One region of the Clostridium sp. CM041 genome, then DNA from elsewhere that is predicted to be linked to it. Evidence: predicted binding sites of a transcription regulator. Region 1 holds the regulator's gene; the other holds the start of a gene.
The links. The regulator LexA, encoded in region 1, represses DNA repair genes until DNA is damaged. The targets are predictions, from matches to a motif close to CNAACANNTGTTNG.
Positions count from the first base shown of each region.

Region 1 (10,734 bases):
ATACATCTGCTACTCTTATGTATAAATATGGAAATGTAGACATTAGAAGTCTACAAGAAATATTAGGCCATGAAAATATATCTACCACCCAAATATATACTCATGTAGATAATGATAAATTAAGAAATGCGGTTAAGTCAAATCCACTTTCTGATGAATAAAAAAAAGTATATATTACGCGTATTGCAATACGGTTAATGCATTATGCGTAATATATACTTTCTAATACTTATATTTTTTTTAGTCTTATAAGTCCAGGAAATTCTTCTTGAAGTAATCCTGAGTTATCATCTTCATTTTCAAGTAGCTCTTTTGCCCCGTCTATGTCATCTATAAATTCCCAAACCTCATTGTTTTCAGGTATGAACTCATCTTTATGTAGTTTTAAAAATTCATCGCTGGCTACCACTGAGTCATAATCTTCAAGTTTTGGTAGTTCATCATTTTCATTTTCATCATTATCTACTTCTTCCGCTAAATTAATTTCAGACCTGTCACAAATATTTTCGTCTACCTCTTCTACCCCTTCAATCTCATTATCCTCAAAAACTTCATCAATTTTTATAGCTTTTACATCGTAACCTTCCATTTCTAAGCATTTACCGCAATTATTACATTTCTTATTTGAATTTAATTCACAGACTTCACATTCTCCACAACTATTACAAATTTTCTTATTATTAAATATACAATTTTTAGACATACAACACTCCAATCTATTTATTTCAAATACTTTCATAATAGACTATTATAGCAAATATATTTTCAATAATCAAACACTAACACCCCTTAATAATGACTTATGTATTCATACATAATAATATATAATTTTTTATTTTTATTAATAACTATAAAACAGAACGTAAGTTTGATGTTATTACATTTATATGGTATAATTATACTATGAATGGGAGGCGTTTACATGTTAACTGAAAAAAAAGATAAGCAAAGTGAAATATATAACTTTATAAAGAAACAGGTACAACTAAAAGGATATCCACCTTCAGTCAGAGAAATATGTGATGGCGTAGGATTAAGATCTACTTCGACTGTTCATGGGCATTTAGCAAGACTAGAAAAAAAAGGATTTATCCGTAGAGACCCTACCAAGCCTCGTGCAATTGAATTAATAAAGGATTCTGTCATAAGAAAAGAACTTATAGATATACCTATTATAGGGAAAATCACTGCTGGCAAACCAATACTCGCAGTTGAAAATGTTGAAGATACATTTACACTTCCTTTAAATTTCACTAAAACCAATAATGAACTATTTATGCTTAAAGTTTCTGGTAGCAGCATGATTGAAGCAGGAATATTGGATAAAGACCTTGCTATAATTGAGAAAATCAATACCGCTAAAAATGGCGATATAGTTGTAGCTCTTATTGATAATGAAGCAACTATTAAAAGATTTTTCAAGGAAAAAGATCATATAAGGCTTCAGCCTGAAAATTCAACTATGTCCCCTATCATAGTTGATGACTGTGTAATTTTAGGTGTACTTGTTGGTATTTACAGAAAGTATTAAATATCCACCTTTAAAGATTTTATGTAACAAAAAAGTCCTGCAATGAATATATCAATTGCAGGATTTTTTTATTCTATTATTAAGTCATAAATATTTACTTTCTAGTTCAAATAACTCTTGAAAGTGCTATTAGTATTCCAATTTTAGCATGATCAAACGTTAATCCACCCTGTAAATATGCTATATAAGGCTCTCTTATTGGAGCGTCTGCAGATAATTCTATAGATGCTCCCTGAATAAATGCACCTGCTGCCATTATAACCTTATCTTCATATCCTGGCATGTCCCACGGTTCACATTGAACAAAAGAATCAATGGGAGACCCCTCTTGTATACCCCTACAGAAATTAATTAACTTTTCCTTATCATTAAATTTAATTGCTTGAATTATATCACTTCTTTTATCAGTATACTTAGGAAGAACTTCAAAACCTGCAAGTTCCATAATTCTTGCACAGAAAATAGCGCCCTTCAATGCTTCCATAGCTATATGTGGTGCTATGAATAGTCCTTGATATAAAGAACGCATAACTCCAAACGTAGAACCACATTCCCCTCCTATTCCAGGAGTTGTTAGTCTGTAAGAAGCTTGTCGTACATATTCTTCTTTACCTGCAATATATCCACCTGTAGGTGCAATTCCACCACCAATATTTTTTATGAGGGATCCAGCAACTATATCTGCTCCTACATCTGTAGGCTCCGTAACATCAATAAATTCACCATAACAATTATCTACAAAACAAATAACCTTTGGATTTATAGCTTTTGCAGCGCTTATAATATCATCTATTTCAGAAATTAATAATGCTTTTCTCCAGCCATATCCAGTAGATCTTTGAATATGAATTAGCTTTATTGACTTATCTTCAATCAGTGTCTTTTTCATTAAATCAATATCAACTTTAGAGTTATCGTTTAATTCTAATTGTTTATATTTTACACCATAATCTTTTAATGAGCCTATATCCTCCTTAGCATTTATACCTATTATATTAAGAAGTGTATCATAAGGTGTTCCGCATACCGATATCATGGTATCATTAGGTCTTAAATTACCAAATAAGGACGCTCCAATTGCATGTGTTCCATTTACGAAATGCGGCCGAACGAGTGCACTCTCACAATTGAAAATTCTTGCATATACTTTATCTAATGAATCTCTCCCAATATCGCCATAACCGTATCCAGATGAATTTGTAAAATGGCATTCGCTAATTCGTTCATCTTGTAGTGCGGTCAAAACCTTAAGTTGATTAAACTCTCTTATTTCATCAAGAATTTTAAACTCATCTTGTACATCTTGTATTGCTATATCATAGAGTTTTAGCGTTTTTGAACTTATTTTATACTTCTTTTGAAGGTATACTTTTGTTATGTCTATCATGATTCCAGGTCCCCTTTTTATTATGTATATATTATGTGTTTTAAACTTTAACTACCGTAATAATAGTAACATAAATAATACCGATGTAGAATAGTTTTATTTATATATCAATCATATTAGTATGTATTTAATTGTCTCTTTCTTTACTATTACAGCACCGCAGGTGATGATTTAACTTTTTCAATAATCTCTTCAACAGTTTCCTCTAATTCTTTTCCAACTTTTTTATACTCAATTTCAAATTTTTCATTTTGATTTTTCATAAAATACATTAACGCATAATAAGTAGGCTTAAATTTATCCTTTAGCTTAAATTCAGCTTCATTAAACATTTTAAATAAGGAATTGTATTGTTTTTTAGCCATTAGAAAAATTAAATATTCATTAATAGATTTATTATATTTATCTGTATTATTAGCTGATCTTAAAAATAAGCGAGCTTTTTCTAAGGATTCTTCTATTCGATCATTAGAAAGTAAGGTTTCAGATAAAACATAAATGGTATTAAAATCATTTTCATTTTTTTCATTTTTTTCATTTTTTTCACTTTTGTTAATTAGGTCCTCTTTATTGCACCAGCTTTCAAAAAAACCCACAAGCCATTTCACCTGCTGTTTTTCTTTTTCTCCCCCAAACCTCATCATATACCATATGTTAAAAAATCGTTCTTTTATTTTGTACATATAATTTTTCTTATTTACAGGTGTTTTATTTATTACTCCGTTTTTTTCTAATTGATTTAACTGAGCGGATACTTCTTTACTTTGCATTCTTATTTTATCTGCTATTTCTTTTGTGGTTATGGCATCAAAGCGTAAAGCTATAACATCAACAATTTCCTGTTGCACTGGAGATAACCTATCCATTGTATGTTTATAAAGAGGTGTTACTCTATCTAGTAATGTATCTAATTGTTTAAATACGGGTCCGTTGTCAACATTTAAAATATCGAAAAGTAATGCCATGATTCTTGGCACCCCACCTGTTAACCGCCTTAAAGCTTCTATTTTCCCACTGTTACTTTTAAGTATCTCATTTATACCCTTCTTATTAAAAATTCCACCTAACTTTTCAAAAAATTCCACAGTTTCTTCTGAATTTAATCCTTCTAATTTTATCAGATTAAAGAAGTTATAGAAGGGATTACTATAATCAAAAGTAAATTCTAAAACTTCTGAAGATGCTCCTATAATTCGAATTTCAGCAGAGGTTAATAGAATTTCTCTAAGTTTTTGCTGCTCATAGATTTTAAACTTCTTTAGAATACCGAAAGTATCATCTATTAATAGTATTAATTTTTTATTTTTTTCTTTAAGTTTTTGCTCAAGTATTTTAAAGCATATATCTTCGTAGTCTTCTACCTCTGCATATTTATCCATTTCATCATAAAGCCCTACAAACTCATCATTTTCCATTTCAAGATTCGCAGCCGTTACCTCCCAAAGTTTAAACAGTCTCCGTATACTGTATTGCTCCTCAGGAAATATAACAGGGATAAACTTTGCTTTTAGCTGCTTATCTCCTTTTATTTCAAAGTATATTCTTTTTAATAAAGTTGTTTTACCATATCCTCTTTGACCTTCTATGATATAATGCTGCTCTGGATATTTCATGTCAGAATTTTTTATATCTTTAAAAATCTTTTGAAATTCTTTTTTCCTTATTACAAATCTATCAACTAATTCTTGATGCGATAAATTATTGGGATTATAAAAACTTAAAGTACTAGTTTGCATTTTTTTTACACCACCACATTCTTAATATAGGAGAGGTAAATGTATATAATTTTTCCTCCTCATCATTATTTATATATCCATCATCAATAATAGTATTTAAGAGATCTTTATATGTTTCGCAAAGATTATATTTTACAGCTAAATCATATATTTCGTTATAAGTTATCTTCTTAGCTTCTGTTATAGCTATTATGTTTAATACTTCTATAATAAACTTATAGTCATTATTTTTGTACACCTTAAGCCTCTCATGCCAACTGCTAAATTTATTATTTTCCTCTATCATCCGTTTAATTGCTATATCAACCGATTTATTATATATAGAGCATATTTGATCTTCATCATAAATATCCTGAATTTTATCCATAGCAAGTTGAATATAAAAAGGAATCAACCACTTAATTTCATGTAGCATATGATTTATAGTAGCGGTATCCATTGTGAAATCAAGCCCTTTAAGTAGTTCATTTATAAGACTTTTCCCCTCTGATTCACTTAGTGGAGTGACTTTTAAAATATCTAGATCATTTATAAACTTTGAAGAGTCCATTCGTCTTGCAATACCCTCGAGGCTTATGGACCCTGTATATATGAATTGAAATTTATTATTTATATCACTATTTTGTCTTAATGCTCTATTACTTTGAAGAAGATGAACTGCATATGTAGTGCCTTCATTTTGTTGAATATTTTCTATCGTTTGAGCAAATTCATCTATCATTATAATTAATTTGTGCCCTTCTAAATCAATAGATCTCATAATTTCTATAAACTTTTCATAATAATTAAGTTCAATAGTCTTAGTAAACTTAACAGTGTCTATGCCTACTTCGTCAATACTTTTAAAAATGGTTTTAGCTAAATCTTTAATTGAATTTATTACTTTGTCTCTTTTCTTTATTGAATCGCAATTTAAAATGGCCTTTACAATTTCCTTATAATACTTATTTTCGTTGTAAACAGACTCCGTAATTACATAGATTATATAATATTTATCCCTTGGGTTATCTTCTATATACCTCATTAAAGATGTTTTCCCAACCCTTCTTGGAGCTGAAATTATAATACTACTAGCTGAATCGATTTTTCTCCATAATTTATTTATTAAAATAGGTCTTTTAAAAAAATTTTCACCTCGTGCAGCTTGCCCTGTTGTAATTTTCATAATTAGCACCTCCGCAATTACTTATATTTACAATTATATCTAACAAAAAATATTTTGTCAAGCATTCTAACAAAATATTTTTTGTCAAAGTCAAACCCCTTATTCACTTTTTTTACAATTACTAAACAATTTAAGAAACATGTAACCTAACTACTTAAAATAATATCTGAGGATTACTATAGCAAATAAAACTTCCTATTAATAATATCAATCCTAAAATTCTAATAATTAAGATAGTTTTTTTAATCCCTAATTTACTAAATGTTTCTGGTGTTCCAAATGGGAATACAATAATACAGCACTTAATATCATAACGCCTACACATATGTTATTTTCTCATTTTATTATTTATGCTCTTTCCATAAACAATCCCCTATCTTCATTTCAGTAAAAACAGCCTTAAAAGAATTTTTACTTGGTGAACATGCAAGTAACCCAATATTAATTTCTTTTTCACCTTCAAACAAGTGGAAAATCCGCATCTGTTTGAAATTTACACCATCAAAGGAATTTTCAAGACAATAATCACTCTCTCGTCTGCTTAATCTATACCACATACAATTTACAAATGCTCCAATATCCGTAGTTGCCCAATCAGAATATCCATGATTTGTTACCACACTTCCAAGCCATGCAGTATTATTGTCATGAAATTCTATTCCTGCCTTTACCCAATTTTCACTGTTTTGATAAATTGCAACTCCACATTGGTCAAACAATGCTGTACTATTAAACTCTGCCTTTACTGTAAATGAAAAATATCTTTCATCTGTTGTAATATAAAGAACATGAGCATTATCATTTCTAAATCCATAATAAGTTCTTTGCCAAAAATCAGTGTTAGGGTCTGTTATAATTTCAACTCTATCTCTTCCAATTACATAATTTCGAGGTTTAAAAAACCATTTTTCTTCTTTATCACTAATTTCAAACATCTTAATCCTCCCCCAATTCAAATAACTTTTAATACATAATAAAATACAACTGCGTCGTAACTAATGTAATATTATCATAATTTACCACACTTTGGAACAATTTCCTCATAAATAAAGACCATACATTGTTTATATATACGCAACACTAAAATCAATTGTCCAAGCCATTTATATGTGAATTAGTATAGATAAACAAGCAATGTTGGCGCTACTACGATAATAATAGGGACGACTCATAGTCCCCACTTCATTGATATATCAATAATGTGGAGACTCAGTACAAGAAACGGAAAACAGTCCCATTTCAATAACTCTGTTACTTTATCTTTGTTTCCTTCAATATCAAATTTATCATCAAATCAACAAACTTGTCTGGTTCGTTTCTCCATGGATCGTGCCCTGAGTGTTCAAACCAAATGAGCTCTTTAGAAGGGGCTTTTAGTGAATTGAAATAATCCTCAACCAATACTGGTGACGCGTTGACATCGTGACGACCTTCCATAAAGTACACTGGAACATCTAACTTTATAGCTTGTTTACGTAGATCTAAATTGTATAACTGAGGATAGACATGATTAAAAGTAGTAACTAAACCAAAAAAATAATTTACTTTATCGCATAACCCATACTCAGTACCTCCAATTTCACCAAATGTATTATATCCTGCTCTCTCAATTTCAGAATTTTTTGTCATATGTTTACTCAAGTACTGTGAGAGGGTAGAAAATTTCCAAACTACATCTTTACCATGGTATGGTGGCAGGCCTTGATTTTTCATTTTTTCAATTTGTTTTATATCTCTGCTATCTTTTGCCATCTTAAGCACTAGTTCATACATACGGACATCGGTTTCAACGAATTCAACCATCTGACCAGTACCAATAAAAGCAGAAAATAGTTCTGGGTAACATTGCACAAGCAATATACCTAGTGCACTCCCCCACGACTCACCAAGTACATATACCTTTTCTTGTTTAAATCTATTGCACAGGTACTGTGTTAGCTCATGTCCATCAGAAATATATCGCTCAGGGGTAATTGATTTAAGAGGTACAGCATTAATTGACTTACCCGCCCCTGGTTGATCCCAGTTAACAACCACATAATTATCTTCAAGTTTTTTTAGTTGCTCTCTGGTTGCGGCTAGCTGTGTTCCACCGGGACCACCAGCTAGAAAAAGTAGCACCGGATTATTTTTATTTTTTCCACGAATAGTTATCCACTGATCACTACCACCTAGACTTACTTTCTCTAAGGTAGCAATACTACCCACTAATGGTTTGCCATTATCTCCAAGTATAGGTGGCGTGTATGCCATCCACTGGCTACATAGTATAGAAACAACATTCACAAATAATAATACTACTGCTACAATCAACTGACTCCGCAGTTTCAAAAGCCAGGGCGTTATCCTTGCTTTTTTACGTGTACAAACAGCAATAATTACTGCAATCAAAATTGAGATGAAAAGAGTTGCTATTGCTACAACCAAAGAAAGTATCAATATTAACGCAAACCCTAACTCTATAGGGACAGTTTTCATTGTAATCATAAGATGTGGGCGTATAACAATAATATACAAAGCGATTATAACTGCTGTGAGTAGCGGTAAAAGAAAACGTAGTTGAAGCAACAAATTGGTTTTTGACCCACGAGAAGTTGTATCTTTTTTAAATAATGATTTCATATTAGTCTCCCTTCTACAAATATTTAGTCTGTTTTCTCAGATACTTCCAATTCTTATTTGACACAAAAAATGGATTAAATATATCTTTTGCGATTTCTGAAGGCATTCCAATCCCATTATCCTTAAAGATAATAACGACTCCATCACCCTGCTCAAATAAGCTGATCATTAAGAGTGTTCCTTTGGGATTATATTTTATTGTATTAGAAACAAGATTTTGGATTACTCTATTCATCTGCTTTAAATCGATGTCAATAAAGATTTCTTTTTCTGGTATCTCAAAATCATATGTAAATTGTGCCTTATCAAATGTAGTTATAAAAAAACCTATTTCTTCCCTCATATACTCACATATATCAACTCTGGTTTTATTCAATAAATATTTCGAACTTTCCATTTTAGACAGCTCAAATAGGTTAGTAACTAAATTATTTACTCTTACGCTGTTTTCACATATTACTTTCATGTATGTACGGTATTCTTCTTTTGATAAATCAGGTTTGTTATAGCTAAACTCTGCATAACCCATAATACTTGCAAGAGGGTTTTTAAGATCATGAGAAATATTAAGTATAAGCCTTTTACGGTTTTCTTCAGACTGATTTCTAAGATATATTTCCTGTTCAATTTGTTCTGCCATTTCGTTAAATATATATTCTAATTCTCCAAACTCATTTTTCAAATTAAGCTCAACTCTTGAAGAATAATCTCCATCTTTCAATCGAGAAGCACTGTGACAAAGTTTCTTTAATGGGCTTATAATGCTTATAGATGATAGCTTTGAATATATCACGGTGCATATTGCAAGCAGTATGAAGTAAAGTAAGGTAACAGCAACAATAACACCAACTACTCCCTGTTTATCAACGGAATTGTATTCTTTGTTGTATACGAAATTCAAATCAATTCTAATAGAAGTTGGAAACGTCACTACCAGCCAAAATTGCTTTTTAGAATTATATTTAATACTATAGCTATAACGTCTTTCAATACTTTTACTCTTCATCAAAAAATCAGTAAACTCCGCTGTGGTAAGTTTACCTTTTGAAATAGTGTTAAGCCCTAAAGAATATGCAACTTCATAATCGGTGTTAATTACCTGTACACCGCCGCCATTATAAATAACCTGTTCTACGTCAATCCTTTTATAATCATCCTTCATTAGGCTTTCTGCAGTATAATTATTCTTAGCAAGGGTCTTGGATATAACATCGTTTGTAAAACCTAAAAGCATAAGTGCGAATAGAGCTATCATTATGGAAATAATAAACATGAGGACATAGTTTGCTAAGAATCTGCTTTCTATTTTTCTGTTCATAAGCTAACCGTGCTCTGTTTATGAAACTTATATCCAATACCCCTAATGGTTTTGACATATTCCGGATTTCTTGGATCAGTCTCAATCTTATTTCTGATATGACTTATATGCACCATAATGGTGTTATTGTCACAATAAATATCCTCATCCCATACTGCCTTGTATAACTGCTTTCTGGTAAAAACCCTTTCCGGATTCTCCATAAGGTACTTAAGCAACATATATTCTTTTGCATTCAGTACCACCAGCACATCCTCTTTATAGACGCAGCAGGCATCTTTATCCAAGCACAAGCTGCCATACTTTATTTTGGAGAATGCGTGCGTATTTTGCACCGAGTATTCAAGGTTTCGCCTAAGCTGTGCACCAACTCTTGCAAGCAGTTCTGGCATGCTAAACGGCTTTACTATGTAATCATCAGCACCAATCCCGAGTCCTAAAATCTTGTCCATATCATCACCTCTAGCGGTTAGAAATATGACAGGAAGATTACTTGTTTGACGGATTTTTCGTAGCAGATTGAATCCATCCAGTCGTGGCATCATAACATCAAGGATAGCAATATCAATTGCTTTGTTTCGTATGATTTCTAAAGCCTCAATGCCATCCTCTGCAGCAAATACAGAGTATCCCTCCTGCTCAAGCTCTAACTTTAAAAGGATTCTGATGTCCTTTTCATCTTCTGCGATTAATACATTCAAAAAACCACTTCCTCATCGTGTATATTTGTTTGCGCTGATATCAACATCTACTCCTCCTTAATTAATGCCTACCTTTAAACAAAATAACTTTTATGTTTCCTCAATCTACATTTACGCTTGTTCAACAAGCAATTTAATATTTTCTTCCGTTGAAAGCAAGGCATTTTGTATACTATCGAGCTTTTCTTTCAGTGAACCTATTACATTTTCTACATTGTTTGCAACACGATGTACACTATCTAATGATTCACAGATCCTTGATTGTACAACCCAA
Region 1 is NZ_CM143648.1:605,529-616,262, forward strand. It holds gene ACWJJT_RS02960 (tyrosine recombinase XerC) at 1-161, shown strand, start outside; gene ACWJJT_RS02965 (hypothetical protein) at 230-703, opposite strand; gene lexA (transcriptional repressor LexA) at 923-1,531, shown strand; gene ACWJJT_RS02975 (methionine gamma-lyase family protein) at 1,638-2,918, opposite strand; gene ACWJJT_RS02980 (ATP-binding protein) at 3,068-4,654, opposite strand; gene ACWJJT_RS02985 (ATP-binding protein) at 4,644-5,819, opposite strand; gene ACWJJT_RS02990 (DUF1349 domain-containing protein) at 6,164-6,754, opposite strand; gene ACWJJT_RS02995 (alpha/beta fold hydrolase) at 7,071-8,441, opposite strand; gene ACWJJT_RS03000 (HAMP domain-containing sensor histidine kinase) at 8,455-9,759, opposite strand; gene ACWJJT_RS03005 (response regulator transcription factor) at 9,756-10,460, opposite strand; gene ACWJJT_RS03010 (hypothetical protein) at 10,572-10,734, opposite strand, start outside.

Region 2 (10,734 bases), 140 kb from region 1:
GAAGATGTTGGTGGTCAAATAAATGCCTTTACAGGTAGGGAAGCTACATGTTTTTATATAAAAGCATTAGACACTCATTTAGAACTATCCTTAGATATTCTTTCAGATATGATTTTCAATAGTAATTTATCAGAAGATGATATTGAGAAGGAAAAAGGCGTAATTGTTGAAGAAATAAATATGAGTGAAGATTCACCAGAAGATGTTTTAGCAGATTTACACACAAAAGCAATCTGGGGTACAGATTCTATTTCGTTACCGATTTTAGGAACGATTGATACTGTAAAATCTTTTAGTAGAAAAATGTTAGTAGATTATATAGACTCGCATTATATACCCGAAAACTCAGTAATATCTATTTCAGGTAAATTTGACATGAAAATGATAGAAAGTCTTGTTGAAAAGTATTTTGGTAAATGGCATTGTAAAGACAAAAATATTACTAAATATAGTAGCCCTCAAATATTAAATCAACATTATTTCAGAAAAAAAGATATTGAGCAATTCCATGTGAGTCTTGGAATACCTGGTGTAGGTCTTGGAAATGATGATACATACACGTTAATCTTACTAAGCAATATATTAGGCGGAGGAGCATCCTCAAGGCTATTTCAAAAAATCCGTGAAGAGCTAGGTTTATGCTATTCAATCTATTGTTATATATCTACGTTTAAAAACACAGGAGTTGTAAGCGTTTATGCGGGACTCAGTCCAATGAACGTGGAAGTTGCCATTAATGCAATAAAGGAAGAGGTTAGTATATTCGCTAAACTCGGAATTGACAATGAAACGTTAAGTAAAGCTAAAGAACAGTTAAAGGGTAGTTATATCCTAGGGCTTGAAAGCACAAGTAGTAGAATGTTTAGTAATGGGAGATCAGTAATGTTTATGAACAAAATTAATACGCCAGAAGACGTATTGCGAAAAATAAATGAAATAGATATGGAAAGGGTAAATTCTGTCATGGAAAAAACTTTTGAAAAAGGTATAATAAATTCTGCATATGTAGGAAAAGAAAAAGAGATGCTTAAAAAAGTTTTTAAAGGTAATATTATTTCTATCAATAAGTAGATTTATCTATAAAAATATAGAAATTATGCATAAATCCTTAACAGATTTCATAGTATTTTATGAGAGTTGTTAAGGAGATGATAATATGGAAGATAATATAAAACTGTATAGTGAAATGGAAAGATATGAAATTATTAATATCAATGATGGTGACAAATATAGCAATCTAGGTAATAATGATGTAGTTATTGATGAGAATGGGCTTTTAAAATTTTTAATTATAAATGAAGGAAGTTCTAAATTTAGTTTTTTAAAAAATAACGATATTATCGAAGTGCCTTGGGAGTATGTTAAAAAAATTGGTTCCAGAACTATAATAATTGATGTTGATAATGAATTTTTAAAAAAATCTCATATATAATTTTGGAGGACAGAAATGAAGATATTAGTGCAAAAGTTTGGAGGTACATCTGTTTCAACAGAGGAAAAACGGAAGCTTGTAGTAAACAAGGTTTTAAATGCAAAGGTTCAAGGATATTTTCCTGTGGTAGTAGTATCTGCAATGGGAAGAAAAGGTGAGCCTTACGCTACAGACACATTGTTATCTTTGGTAGATGATAATTTCAAAGTAGCTAATCCATTAGCAATAGATTTGCTAATGAGTTGTGGTGAAACTATAAGCACTGTAATAATGTGTGGTGAACTAAATAATTGTGGAATTGATGCAGTGCCTTTAACTGGTGGACAAGCAGGTATAATCACAGATTCCAATTATAACAATGCAGCAATACTTAATGTGGAGACAAAAAAAATATTGGATATTTTACAAAAAGGGAAAACACCAGTAGTAGCAGGATTTCAAGGTATGGATGAAAAGGGCTATGTCACGACTATTGGGAGAGGTGGCAGTGACGTTACTGCTGCAATACTAGGGGCAGCGCTTAAGGCCTCTCAGACTCAAATATACACTGATGTAGATGGAATTATGACAGCGGATCCAAGAATAGTTTCTGAAGCGACTTTAATAAAAAAAATAAGTTATGATGAAATCTTTCAATTTGCAGATCAAGGAGCAAATGTTATACACCCAAGGGCAGTTGAAATATGTAGAAGGTATAATATACCATTAGTAATAAAAAATACTATGAATGATTGTGATGGAACAGTAATTAGTAATTTGGGAAATGAAGGTTATGAAAATATAATTACAGGTATTACGCATATGAATAATAGAATTCAAATAAAAATATGTGAAAATTCAGGTTCTAGTTATGATGATATATTTGATATTTTAGCTGAGAATCTTATAAGTATAGATCTTATAAATGTTTTTCCTAAGGAAAAAATATTTACTATTGATGAAAAAGACTTTACTAAATTTGCTGATTTAATAAGAGATCTTAATATGTCCTATTCATTTGTGAAGGATTGTAGTAAACTTTCAATTATAGGTTCAAAAATGAGAGGTATGCCTGGCGTTATGGCGAGAATACTTAAGGCGTTAACTAGAGAAAATGTTGAAGTACTGCAAACAGCAGATTCTAATATGACTATATGGTGCCTTGTAGAAACGGGATATATTGAAAAAGCAATTAATGCTTTACACAGGGAATTTAAATTAGGATAATAAATGTATATAGTTTCTCTTAATGCACAAAATAAAATGGATTAGGAGGAATGAAAATGTTGAAAAGTGAAAAAAACAAAGAAACCATTGAAAAAAATGTAAATGAACAGGTTGAAAATATTAAAGAACTGGGTACAACTAATATCCCAACTCAGGATGCTAAAATTCAAGTTTTGTCTATTATAGGTCAAGTAGAAGGACATATGATGTTGTCACCTCAAACAAAAACTACTAAGTATGAACATGTTATTCCAGAGCTAATTGCTATGGAGAGGGATGATAAAGTAAAAGGTATTCTTATAGTTTTAAATACTGTAGGAGGAGACGTGGAAGCGGGGCTTGCAATAGCAGAGATGATTAGAAGTCTTAGCAAACCAACTGTATCACTTGTAGTAGGTGGAGGGCATTCAATAGGTATACCACTGGCAACAGCAGCTAAGTATTCATTCATTTCCCCATCTGCAACTATGATAATTCATCCTATAAGAATGAATGGTCTAATAATAGGGGTGCCTCAAACTTTTGAATACTTCAATAAAATGCAAGAAAGAATAACAGAATTTATTATTAGAACCTCTAAGATTGATAAGGAAACGGTAAATAGATTAATGCTTCAAACTGATGAGCTTTTAAATGATATGGGTACTATACTTATAGGAAAACAAGCAGTTGATAATGGATTAATAGATGAGGTTGGTGGCATTAGTGAGGCATTATCAAAATTAAACGAAATGATAGGTTAAAAATAAATTAGATATAAACAGGTTAAAATGGCCTATTTATGTCTATTTTTAATGATTTGTTACTATGACGAATATAATCTAATAATTTTTTTATATAACTAGTTTAAAATTGATATATAAATATATTGAAAGTTAGAGGAGATTTCTAAATTTTGTAGAAATAATAAGGATAGAGGTGATACTTTGACTAGAAAAAAAACTAAAACTAAATCTAAAGTTGCAAGTAATGTAGATGCTAATAGTGAGATTTATGGAATTATTTTAATAACAATAGGTATATTAATTTTATTAAGTATTTTCTCAACTAGGGGTTCTAATTCTAATTCCATATCAGGTACGATAGGTAATCTAATTAATCACATGCTTTTTGCAATTTTAGGAGTAGGTGCATATCTTTCGCCGTTCCTTATAGTATTTATTGGCATTTGCAAAATTGTTAAGAAAGGTAAGATAAATTTTAGTAAGAAGTTTTGTGGAATAATACTTTTTATAATAAATACACTATTATTTATACAAATGTTATCTTTAAATAAGTATTACACTAAAGGAGATTTTTTGCTCGGAGTAAATAAGATATATAATTCAGAAAGTGTATTACATGGTGGGATTATTAGTTATTCAATTGATGTACCATTGCATACACTATTTGGAGCTGCAGGTAGCTATATAATTTTTATTGCTATTTATGTTATATGCTTTATTATAATATTAAACGTATCGCTAAATGATGTCTTTTTTTATTTAAAGGATAAATTTATAATTAAAAAAACTGCGAGTAAAAATGATAGTAAGGATTTATATATTCAAAATAATGATAAGCAAGAAGACTTAGTAGTTCCGAATAGAGAAAAAAATAAATTTATTAAAGATATTAGCAATAAAATTAAAATAATCGATTTTATAAAATCAAATGAAATTGCTACAGATGTGGAGGGATTAAATAAAGAAGAAACTGTTAGTAGTGCTAGGAATGACAATGCACGTGCTTCAAAAGAAAGTCATATAGATAATTCTATCAATCAGGAGTTGGAGAAAGAAATTCAATTAAATAGTGTAAATTCAAAGCCAAACTATAAATATGAATATCCGACTGTAGATTTATTAAATGAAAATAATACCTCCAAAATGAATAAAAATGATAAAAAAGAATTGCTTAATAGTGCCAATAAGCTACAAGAGACACTAAGTAGCTTTGGAGTTGAAGCAAAGGTTATTCAAGTTACAAAAGGACCCTCAGTGACAAGGTTTGAGCTTCAGCCAAATGCTGGTGTTAAGGTGAGTAAAATTGTAAATTTAGCAGATGATATTGCACTGAATTTAGCTTCTTCCGGGGTAAGAATTGAGGCACCGATACCTGGTAAGGCAGCTGTAGGCATTGAAGTGCCAAACAAAGAGTTAAGTGCAGTATACTTAAGAGAAGTAATAGAATCTAATGAATTTTCAGCTTCTAACAAAAATTTATCCTTTAGTTTAGGAAAAGATATAGGCGGTAACTGTGTTGTTTCGGATTTAACAAGAATGCCACATTTGCTGGTAGCAGGGGCCACAGGCTCTGGAAAAAGTGTTTGTATAAATTCATTAATAATAAGCATACTTTATAAATATTCTCCAGAGGAGGTTAAGCTATTATTAATTGACCCTAAGGTTGTTGAATTAAATATTTATAATGGGATACCTCATCTATTAATACCAGTTGTAACAGATCCCAAAAAATCTGCAGGGGCTTTAAATTGGGCTGTAAACGAAATGTCAAGAAGATACAAGAGTTTTGCTGAAAACAATGTGCGAAGTATAGAAGGATATAATGAATTAGTTAATAAAGGCATTGTTGAAAATAAATTGCCGTGGATTGTTATTATAATTGATGAGCTAGCAGATTTAATGACGGTTTGTGCTAATGATATAGAGGAATATATTGGAAGACTTGCACAAATGGCAAGAGCGGCAGGAATGCATTTAGTAATTGCGACGCAGAGACCATCAGTTGATGTTATTACAGGTGTAATAAAAGCCAATATACCTTCAAGAATATCTTTTGCAGTTTCGAGCCAAATAGATTCAAGAACAATTTTGGATTCCTCTGGTGCAGAGAAATTACTTGGGAAAGGTGATATGCTTTTTTATCCGGTCGGAGAGGCTAAACCATTCAGAATACAAGGAGCGTTTGTGTCAGAAGAAGAAGTTGAACGAGTTGTTGATTTTATAAAAAATCAGACGACAGAAGTAAACTATGAAAAAGAAATAATAGATGAAATAGAGAGTAGTTCAAATAATAAAAGTATTGATGATGATATTGATGAATTATTAAATGAAGCAATAAGAATAGTAGTTGAAAATGGACAAGCATCTACTTCCTTATTGCAACGTAAGCTAAAAATAGGGTATAATAGAGCAGCAAGAATTATTGAACAAATGGAGGAACGGGGGATTATATCAGCTAGAAATGGAAGCAAACCTAGGGAAATATTATTAAGTGATAGTGAGTTAAAGGAACAATAAAAAAAAATGTAAGAATAATTGTAAATACCCTTGTTTAATTTGCAAATCACATTTACAATAATTTATGGGTACAAATGTAGGAAGATAAAAGTAATTAACTATTATTTACATAAAGAATCAAACAAGTAGTATGATATTTGGTAAATAGGAGTTACTCAGGTTGATAAACAAGGAGGATGACTGGTGGAAAAATTAAAAGTTGGAGTTATAAATTTAGGCTGTGATAAAAATAGAATTGATAGTGAGATTGTAATAAGCAGTTTAAGTGGGAAATATGATATGACAAATGATCCTAAACTAGCAGATATAATTTTAGTGAATACTTGTGGATTCATAGAATCGTCGAAACAAGAATCAATAGACACTATTTTAGAAATGTCAGAATACAAAAAGAAATATAATTGCACAGTATTGATTGCAACGGGTTGCCTTACTCAGCGTTATGGGGCGGATCTGATTGAATTGATGCCAGAACTTGATATACTGCTCGGTGTTAATGATTATGACAAGTTACTAAGTAGTATAGAAGAGGTTCTTTTAAAAAATATTAAAGTACAACATTGCACTTATAGTGATGATAATATTAATGAAGGACAAAGAGTATTAACTACAGAAATATACTCTGCTTATATTAGAATTTCCGAGGGCTGTGATAATGCTTGTGCATATTGCGCAATACCCAATATTAGAGGGAAATATAGAAGCAGAAAAATGGAGAACATAATACAAGAGGCCAAGGATTTAAGTGAACATGGTTGCAAGGAAATTATTTTAGTTGCTCAAGATACCACTAGATACGGGATAGATTTATATGGCGAAAAAAACCTACATAAGTTAATAAGTAAAATTTCTCAAATAAGTGGGATTGAATGGATAAGAGTACTTTACTGTTATGCAGAAGAAATGACGGATGATATTATTAATGAGATTTCTTTAAATGATAAAGTCTGCAAATATGTAGATATACCAATTCAACATATAAGCGATGATCTTCTTAAATCCATGAAAAGGAAAGGAAGAAAAAATATCATAACAGAAAACATAAATAAGATGAGGAAGGGTATTAAGGGATTAACCCTTAGAACTACATTAATCGTTGGATTTCCAGGAGAAACGGAAGAAAATTTTGAAGAATTGAAACAGTTTATCAATGAAACTAAATTTGATAAATTGGGAGTGTTCAAGTACTCAATGGAAGATGGTACTGCAGCTGCAGAGATGAAAAATCAAATTCCAGAAGAAATAAAGGAAAAACGTGAAGAAGAATTAATGATTGTGCAACAAAATATATCAAAAGAGATAAATAGTAAAAAAATAGACAAAATCTACAAAGTTTTAGTAGAAGGATTTAATGGTAAAACTTATTTTGGTAGAAGTTATGAAATGGCACCAGAAGTTGATGGAACTATTTTCTTTGAATCTGACAAAGCTTATAATAAGGGCGAATTCGTTACAGTAAGGGTTACCAAAGCGTTAGAATATGATTTAATAGGAGTTGTGTGCTATGAATCTTGCAAATAAACTTACAATGATTCGAATTTTTTTAGTACCTATATTTTTAGTATTTATGGCAGTTAAGGGAATACCCTATGGAAGAGAACTGGCTACAATTGTTTTTATAGTAGCATCTCTCACTGATAAGTTGGATGGCTATGTAGCTAGAAGCAGAAATCAAATAACTAATTTCGGAAAATTCATGGATCCTCTAGCAGATAAACTTTTAGTAACTGCTGCGCTTGTTTCATTAGTGGAGCTTCAAATTGTGTCTAGTTGGGTAGCTATGGTTATAATTGCTAGAGAATTTGCAGTTTCAGGACTTCGAACAATAGCTGCTTCAGAGGGAAAAGTAATTGCGGCTAGTAAATGGGGAAAACTGAAAACCGTTATTCAAATAGTAGCTATAATTACAGCATTAATAAATTTATCTTACGCAAATACAATATTAAATGCGTTAACTAATATTTTCATGGCTGCCGCAGTAATTATTACAATAATATCTGGTGTTGACTATTTTGTAAAAAACAAAGGTACAATTAGAGTCGATAAGTGATTAAATTATTAGAGTTTGTTAATAATACAAATAAAAGAATTTCTTTATTAAATGAAAATGGCAGATATTGCTTTGTATGTTGACCATATAAAATAAATGGTGTATACTTAAGTTCAGAACAAACGTTCGTCGAAAAAGGATGGTGAACCCGCAGGGGAAATTTATGAATAATGAAAAATTAAAAGCGCTAGAAGTAGCTATGGGTCAAATAGAAAAACAATTCGGAAAAGGTTCTGTAATGAAGCTTGGAGAAAATAGTAAGTTAAATATAGAGGCTATTTCCACTGGTTGTTTAGGACTTGACATAGGTCTAGGCATAGGTGGTGTACCTAGAGGAAGAATAATAGAAGTTTTTGGACCAGAATCTTCAGGTAAAACTACAGTTGCACTTCATATAGTTGCAGAAGCTCAAAAAAATGGTGGTACAGCTGCATTTATAGATGCAGAGAATGCTTTAGACCCTGAATATGCTAAAGCACTAGGAATAGAAATAGAAAATTTAATAGTATCACAACCAGACACTGGTGAACAGGCGTTAGAGATTACAGAGGCTTTAGTTCGCTCTGGAGCTATAGATGTTATCGTCGTGGATTCGGTAGCAGCACTAGTTCCTAAAGCTGAAATTGAAGGCGAAATGGGAGACTCTCATGTAGGACTCCAAGCAAGACTTATGTCTCAAGCTTTAAGAAAACTTGCGGGTTCTATAAATAAATCCCAATGTGTTCTTGTATTTATAAATCAATTAAGAGAAAAAGTAGGAGTAATGTTTGGTAACCCAGAAGTAACCCCTGGTGGTAGAGCATTGAAATTTTATGCATCTGTTAGACTAGATATTAGAAAAATAGATACAATTAAACAAGGCGATGAATTTATGGGTAATCGAACAAGAATAAAAATAGTTAAAAACAAAGTAGCTCCTCCATTTAAGAAAACTGAATTTGATATTATGTATGGTCGCGGCATATCTCGAGAGGGAGATGTTCTAGATATAGGAGTTACAGAAGAGATTGTACAAAAAAGTGGAGCGTGGTTCTCATATGGAGATATAAGACTTGGACAGGGAAGAGAAAATTCAAAACAATATTTTAAAGAAAACCCTTTGGTTATGTTAGAGATAGAAAACAAAATTAGAGCAAAACATAACCTACCATTATACAAGAATGCAGAGACTAGTAAAAAAGAAGTTAGCAAAAAGGAAGCAAGTAAAAAAGAAGCATAAAAGCAAGTTTTTACTTGCTTTTTTTCTTTAACTTATAATTAAGGAGTATTATTATGGTATCAGGCATGTGCATTCTATGATGCAATATGCTAAAGTTTATCATAACTACTATATAATAGTAAGAATAAAGACTTATTTAAACGTTAAAATCTTGACATTAACTGAAAAGTAATATAAAATAAATACAAATACTGGTTTAGTATATTTAAATTGTTACCAATTAAATATAGCACCTTTTCTAGCTTTCATATTTACTCTTAAATAGATTTGAAATAAGCAAAGGAGGTGTTGATAATCAATGGATACTAAAAGTCAAACAATGCTCATAGTAGTTTGTGCTATTTTGGTTGTTGTTTTAGCATGTATTTTTGTTATAATTTATATTAGAAAAAATATATCTCAAGCAAATATTTTCAAGGCCGAAAAAGAAGCTAAAAAAATTATTGATGAAAGTGTAAAAGATGCTGAATCAAAAAAGAAAGAGGCTATTTTAGAAGCCAAAGAAGAAGTTCACAGACTTAGAACTGATTTAGAAAAAGAATCAAGAGAAAGACGTAATGAAGTTCAAAGGTTAGAAAGAAGAAACATCCAAAGAGAAGAATCATTAGATAAAAAAAGTGATGTGCTGGAGAGAAAAGAAGAAAATCTTAATAAAAAACAACAAGAAAGTGAAATGCTAGAAGCAAGTGTACAAGATTTATACACAAAGCAAAGAGGGGAATTAGAAAGATTATCAGGGTTGACATCTGATGAGGCAAAACAAGTTTTATTAGATGAAATTAGAAAAGAAATTAAACACGATGCTGCAATTATGATTAAAGAAATTGAAACTAAGGCAAAAGAAGAAGCTGATAAAAAAGCAAGAGAAATTATTACTTATGCTATTCAAAGATGTGCAGCCGATCATGTAGCAGAAACAACAGTTCATGTGGTTTCGCTTCCTAATGATGAGATGAAAGGAAGAATAATAGGTAGAGAGGGTAGAAATATTCGAACTCTAGAAACGCTTACAGGAGTAGATTTAATAATAGATGATACACCTGAAGCAGTAATTCTTTCAGCATTTGATCCTATAAGGCGCGAAGTTGCTAGAATAGCACTTGAAAAACTAATAGTGGATGGAAGAATTCACCCTGCTAGAATTGAGGAAATGGTAGAAAAAGCTAAAAAAGAAGTTGATAGTGACATAAAAGAAGAAGGAGAACAAGCAACTTTTGAAACAGGAGTGCATGGACTTCATTCGGAAATTATCAGGCTGCTCGGAAGGCTTAAATACAGAACCAGTTATGGTCAAAATGTATTAAAGCATTCTATAGAAGTTTCATATTTAGCTGGACTTATGGCATCTGAACTTGGAATTGACCCAACACTCGCTAAAAGATGCGGTCTACTTCATGATATAGGTAAAGCTGTAGATCATGAAGTTGAAGGTCCACATGCGCTTATAGGTTCAGAAATAGCTAAAAAACACCATGAGTCCTCTATTGTAGTAAATGCTATTGCAGCGCATCACGGTGACGTTGAGTTAGAATCCCTTGAAGCAATACTAGTTCAAGCGGCAGATGCTATATCAGCGGCAAGACCA
Region 2 is NZ_CM143648.1:743,092-753,825, reverse strand. It holds gene ACWJJT_RS03685 (M16 family metallopeptidase) at 1-1,071, shown strand, start outside; gene ACWJJT_RS03680 (YlmC/YmxH family sporulation protein) at 1,157-1,432, shown strand; gene dapG (aspartate kinase) at 1,448-2,638, shown strand; gene ACWJJT_RS03670 (ClpP family protease) at 2,695-3,381, shown strand; gene ACWJJT_RS03665 (FtsK/SpoIIIE family DNA translocase) at 3,565-5,880, shown strand; gene rimO (30S ribosomal protein S12 methylthiotransferase RimO) at 6,064-7,401, shown strand; gene pgsA (CDP-diacylglycerol--glycerol-3-phosphate 3-phosphatidyltransferase) at 7,385-7,930, shown strand; gene recA (recombinase RecA) at 8,094-9,149, shown strand; gene rny (ribonuclease Y) at 9,448-10,734, shown strand, end outside.
Region 2: recA (recombinase RecA) is a predicted target of LexA. The motif match lies at 8,046-8,059, and genes of this name have one in related genera.